DNA from 2 places in the Alteribacillus sp. JSM 102045 genome. Region 1 is predicted to be linked to the other one. Evidence: predicted binding sites of a transcription regulator. Region 1 holds the regulator's gene; the other holds the start of a gene.

Region 1 (3,162 bases):
TCCCATGCCGAACACGGAAGTTAAGCTCTTCAGCGCCGATGATAATGAAGGGGCAGCCCTTTGTGAAAGTAGGACGTTGCCAGGCAATGAAAGAAAGCTGTCAGATTAATTTCTGGCAGCTTTTTTATCTTTACTTCTCCAACATTTTAAACGCCCTCCTCTGTCTGCACATGCTCCCCAAAATTTGCATCTAAAAATGTATAATAATATAGTTAGCATACCATTTATATTTTCAAATTACATGTTTAACCCTTTGAATGATTAAAAAGGTTAAAGGGTATACGAGATAAAAAATAATAATATACATAACAAAAAATAGGGAGGGGATATCGATGGATATGTGGCTGGACCAGGAATCTTATACTATTATAATTAGAATTTTAGCAGCAGGTTTTCTTGCTGGCTTAATCGGTATAGAAAGAGAATATAAACGTCATCCCGCTGGTTTCCGCACTCATTTACTAGTCGGCACCGGCGCTTGTTTAGTTATGGTGATGGCTTTGTTTGGATTTCAAAGTTATATGGAAGCCAATGAAGATATTGTACGTTATGATCCTTCTCGACTTGCTTCCTATGTCGTTAGCGGAGTTGGTTTTTTAGGAGCAGGAACTATTATCGTTCAAGGTGTTTCGGTTAAAGGCTTAACGACTGCAGCCTCTATTTGGGTAGTAGCCGCGATAGGACTTGCCGCTGGGGCTGGGATGTATTTTGCCGCAATTTTTACCACAGTTGTTGTCTTATTGAGTTTATTTTTTCTTAATAATGTGGACCGTTTTTTTCGGACATCCGTTCGGCCTGAAAAAATGGAGATAACTGTCTACAAAAATTCCATGGTTTTATCAAAAATTATTTCCACTCTGGAAGAAAATCAAGTGGTGATTAAAAAAGTTAAAGGGAGTACAGATGAAGGGGAAAATAAAGATCACAAATTTATTTATGACATTCATGTCCAAGCTCCAAAAGGTTTAGAGCGATCTCAGCTTTATGAAAAACTTCTTTTGATTAAAGGCATTCTTGAAATTGAAATGGAAATGTCAGAAGAATGATTAAAAAGAATTTGGCTATAATGGATAGTACCGGCTGCTTGAAATTTGCAGGCGGTTATATTATATTTATAGTCAAAGATAGTCAAGGTCAAGACCTTTAAAAATATGGCTGCCAGCAGGAAGGAGGTTGTCCCTGTGCGTAATATTTCTGATGTAATCGAAAAATATTTAAAAGAAATTCTTACGCAAAGTGAGAAGGAATTAATTGAGATTAAACGAAGTGAATTGGCTAAACGGTTCGAGTGCGTTCCTTCCCAAATCAATTACGTTATTAGTACACGTTTTACGACAGAAAAAGGATACATTGTAGAAAGCAAAAGGGGCGGCGGCGGGTATATACGAATTTCAAGAGTGAAAGTCGGAGATCATGCTGAACTTGTCGATCAATTATTGAAGTTAATAAAAGAAGGAATTGATCAGGTCACAGCAGAAAGTATTATTATGCGACTCTTTGAAGAAAAAGCAATTTCAAAAAGAGAAGCCAATATTATGCTTGCAGCCGTAAACCGAACAATATTGTCACTGCGGCATGCAGAAGACCGGGACTTTATCCGAGCAAAAATGTTGAAAGCTATGCTTCACAGCTTACGTTATAAATGAGTATATTGGCTGCGAAGGGAGGAGATCTAAAATGCTCTGTGAAGAATGTCAGCAGCGTCAAGCCACTCTGCATTTCACTAAGATTATAAATGGAAAAAAAGAAGAAATTCATCTGTGTGATGAATGTGCCCATGATAAAGGGGAGCATATCCCTGGTTCAAACAGTTATTCTATCCATGATTTATTATCCGGATTGTTAAACTTTGAACAGCCAATGGGAAAAGGAGGGCCTCATCCTTCAAGAGCTTCAGTACCTAAGCAGTTGGTATGTGATGCTTGCGGGCTTTCATATGAACGCTTTGCGAAGACAGGAAGGTTTGGTTGTTCTCGTTGTTATAAGGCATTTGATCCAAAGCTTGATCCAATTTTTAAACGGGTTCATAGTGGAAATGTTCGGCATGCCGGCAAGGTTCCTAAAAGAGCAGGCGGAAAAATGAAAGTGCAAAATCAGATAGAGAAACTTAGAAAGCAGCTGCAGCATCACATTGAACAAGAAGAATTTGAAGAAGCGGCAAAACTTCGAGACCAAATTAAAGAATTAAATGAAAACATACATGACGGAAAGGGGGATACTTGATGTCACTTCAACGTTTTATTTCAGAGGCAATTAGTCCTTGGATGAAAAACGGCCCCGGTCCAGATGGTGATATTGTTTTAAGTACAAGAATCCGTTTGGCAAGAAACTTAGAAAATTATCCCTTTCCTATTATGGCGTCAGATGAGTCTGCAAATACAATGCTTCACTATACTTCAAAAGAATTAGTAAAAGATCCGTATCAGTCAGTAGGGGATTTAGAAATATTAAAAATGGATGATCTCTCATCTAATGAAAAAAGAGTACTGGTAGAAAAACATTTGATTAGTCCTCATTTGGCAGATAAATCACGTTATGGTGCGGTAATGCTTAGTGACGATGAATCTATAAGCATTATGTTAAATGAAGAAGACCATATTAGACTGCAATGCTTGTTTCGAGGGTTTCAGTTAAATGAAGGACTGGTATTATCCAATGGTTTAGACGACTGGATAGAAGAAAAAGTGACGTTTGCTTTTGATGAAAAACGAGGTTATTTAACAAGTTGTCCAACAAACGTTGGGACAGGAATGAGGGCTTCCGTTATGATGCACCTTCCTGCCCTTGTGATGACACAGCAATTAAATCGTATTTTGCCGGCTATTAATCAGCTAGGACTTGTGGTAAGAGGTATTTATGGAGAAGGAAGCGAAGCTTTAGGGAACCTCTTTCAAATATCAAATCAAATGACACTTGGTAAATCAGAAGAAGATATTGTGGAGGACCTTCGAGGCGTTGTTATGCAGTTAATTCAGCAAGAGCGTTATGCACGAGAGGAGCTTATTCGCACATCAAAAATCCAAATAGAGGATAAAGTATTCCGATCTTTTGGATTGCTTACAAACAGTAGAGTAATGGAGTCAAAAGAAGCAGCAAAGAGATTATCTGATGTTAGACTGGGTATTGACCTTGATTTAATAAAAGGAATTTCGGGTAATATTT
Region 2 (3,162 bases), on a different contig from region 1:
GCTTGAATCCTGGCAGAACATAGAAGATAATAAAGAAGGCAGCCACGCTCTCTATTCTGTCGTCGGACAAAAAGCTGATATTATAATGATGATTCTCCGGCCTACAATGCAGGATTTGAATGAAGTAGAAACAACCTTCAACAAATTAAGGCTTGCAGATTATACCATTCCCTCTTATTCCTATGTTTCCGTAGTAGAACTTGGCAACTATATGCCTCCAAAAGACGGAAGCGACCCTTTGGATAACCCTGAAATTCGAGAAAGAATTTTTCCAACCCTGCCAAAGTGGGACCATATTTGCTTTTACCCTATGGATAAAAAAAGAGAAGGCAACGATAACTGGTATTCACTCCCCATGAAAGAACGCCGTGAATTAATGAAAGCGCATGGGATGACAGGACGAAAGTATGCAGGAAAAATAAAACAGATTATCTCAGGTTCTACTGGCCTTGATGATTGGGAATGGGGCGTTACCTTATTTGCACATGAAGCTCTCCAATTTAAAAAGCTTGTCTACGAAATGCGCTTTGACGAAGTATCAGCAAAATATGGAGATTTCGGGCAGTTTTTCGTAGGAAACATTTTAACCCCTAAAAAAGTAGAAGCCTTCTTGCACATATAATTACTATGGTGGAGCTGATTTTCTTTAAGGAAAGTCAGCTCTTTTTTTATAGCATATGAAGGAAGGGTTTAACATAGATTGAAATAGTGCGAATCGCAATTCTGAATGGTTTGAACTTCTAACGCAGGCCGCTTTAAAGTGCTTTGTTTTTTATTGGAAAAAACAAAATTAAAGGAGGATAAAAATGTATAATTACTATCCATGGTATGGTTATCCAGTTCAAGGCTATGATCCATCTTCTTATGATCAAATGATGCGCCAGCAAAATGGGATGAATGGTATGTACGGTATGAACGGCATGAATGAGAATGGAGTAAATGGCGACGAAATGCTTCCATTGGAAGAATCGTACATCGAAAACATTTTGCGGTTGAATCAAGGAAAATTTGCAACAGTCTATATGACATTTGAAAATAATCCAGAATGGCAGGCAAGAGTTTTCCAAGGTATTATTGATGAAGCAGGTCGTGACCATATCATTTTAAGAGATGAACGAAATAATAAATGGTATTTGTTATTAATGGTTTATTTAGACTATATTGTCTTTGATGAAGAAATCGAATATGCTTATCCATTTGAAGACGGCCCAGGCGATGGGACTTTTACTCAACAACCCCCTCGATAACACCTGTAAATGTTTATTTTTTCCTCATTTAGTTTATAGCTTAAATATACAATGTTTAAAAGCAGCGTATCCTTTGCGGCAGCGCTGCTTTTTCCTATTTCTCCTATTTCTAAAAAAAATCAAACTTTCCTCTTGAAAGTCAAAAAAGGTCAATGTATAATACAACTACAAGGTCAAAGATAGTCAAAGTCAAAGCAGATTAATTGATCTTATTCCCTTTTAAACGTTATGATGCTCATCCAGATAAATACAACCATTCAACGATATCTTATAAACCATTTTTGCCAAAAACAAAGGAGGTAAAAGTATTATGAAAAGATGTGAAAATTGTAAACAGCGCCAGGCGCGCATTGAACTAAATATGAACCTTAACGGTTACCAACAAAAAATGCATCTTTGCGATATTTGTTATCACGAAGTCCGTAATGAAATGAAACAGCCTTCTGGTTTCGGCGGTTTTGGAGGACAGTCCTCCCCATTTGACCAAATGTTTAATGACATGATGAATTCTCAAATGGGCGCCATGCAAAGCGGTGAAGGACAAGCCCAGCAAGGAGGCGGACAAGGCGGCGGCCTATTAGACGACCTCGGTAAAAACTTGTCCGATGCTGCACGTGCCGGAATGATTGATCCGGTAATTGGAAGAGACAAAGAAGTAGAACGTGTCATCGAAACACTCAATCGCCGTAACAAGAATAATCCTGTTCTTATTGGTGAGCCAGGTGTCGGTAAAACAGCTATTGCTGAGGGGCTCGCTTTGCGGATTTCAGAAGGAGACGTTCCAAACAAACTAAAAAATAAAGACATTTACTTGCTGGACGTTTCTTCATTGGTAGCAAATACTGGAATACGCGGCCAATTTGAAGAACGAATGAAGCAGCTCTTGAAAGAATTGCAAGAGCGTAAAAATGTCATCGTATTTATTGATGAAGTGCACCAAATTGTGGGAGCAGGATCAGCTGAAGGCTCTTCTGACGCAGGAAACATTATGAAACCTGCACTTGCTCGCGGTGAAATTCAAGTCATCGGTGCAACAACACTGGCTGAATACCGCAAGATTGAAAAAGATGCGGCACTTGAACGAAGATTTCAACCGGTGATGGTCGATGAGCCAAACCTTGAAGACGCGGTGGCTATCCTAAAAGGTCTGCAAGAAAACTACGAAAAATATCATCAAGTATCCTTTACAGAAGATGCACTAAATGCTTGTGTTCATCTCTCCAATCGTTATATTCAGGACCGCTTCCTTCCAGACAAAGCTATTGACTTAATGGACGAAGCAGGTTCTAAAATTAACCTTGCCCACAGTGAAGATGATGAACAAGAATTGCAAAGCCGCCTCGAACAGATTGCGGCAGAAAAAGAAAAAGCCACACAGCAAGAAGACTACGAACGTGCTGCGAAGCTTCGCGACGAAGAAGCAAAGCTTCAAAAACAGCTTGAAGATTCAAGTAAAAACGGTGAACGTTCACAAGAAAAAGCTGTCGTTGATGTAGAAACGATTGAAAAAATAGTAGAAAATAAAACAGGTATTCCCGTTCGCCGTCTCCAAAAAGATGAGCAGCAAAAAATGAAAGACCTCCCTGAACGTCTTCGTGAAAGCGTAATAGGTCAAGAAGAAGCTGTCAGCAAAGTAGCACGTTCCATCAGAAGAAACCGTGCCGGTCTTCGCCGGGGTACCCGCCCTATCGGCTCCTTCCTCTTTATTGGTCCAACCGGTGTCGGAAAAACAGAACTGTCCAAATCCCTTGCAAAAGAAATGTTTGGGGACAGTGAAGCTATGATACGTCTTGACATGAGTGAATATATGGAAAAACACTCAGTATCTAAGCTTATTGGTTCTCCACCCGGATATGTAGGCCATGATGAAGCCGGACAGCTGACAGAACAAGTTCGCCGCAAGCCATACAGTATT

Evidence for each region. Region 1 encodes CtsR, which represses protease genes until heat stress. Its sites were predicted from a motif close to ATGGTCAATAAAGGTCAAACA; they were not measured.
Region 2: the regulator CtsR is predicted to act here: its motif matches at 1,383-1,403, upstream of ACE1TI_RS07040 (ATP-dependent Clp protease ATP-binding subunit).

Annotation. Positions count from the first base shown of each region.
Region 1 is NZ_JBHFQG010000037.1:3-3,164, forward strand. Features, by position in the region: partial or broken rRNA gene rrf (5S ribosomal RNA) at 1-85, shown strand, start outside; gene ACE1TI_RS18035 (MgtC/SapB family protein) at 333-1,046, shown strand; gene ACE1TI_RS18040 (CtsR family transcriptional regulator) at 1,182-1,646, shown strand; gene mcsA (protein-arginine kinase activator protein McsA) at 1,678-2,223, shown strand; gene mcsB (protein-arginine kinase McsB) at 2,223-3,162, shown strand, end outside.
Region 2 is NZ_JBHFQG010000007.1:65,157-68,318, forward strand. Features, by position in the region: gene hemQ (hydrogen peroxide-dependent heme synthase) at 1-622, shown strand, start outside; gene gerQ (spore coat protein GerQ) at 807-1,247, shown strand; gene ACE1TI_RS07040 (ATP-dependent Clp protease ATP-binding subunit) at 1,558-3,162, shown strand, end outside.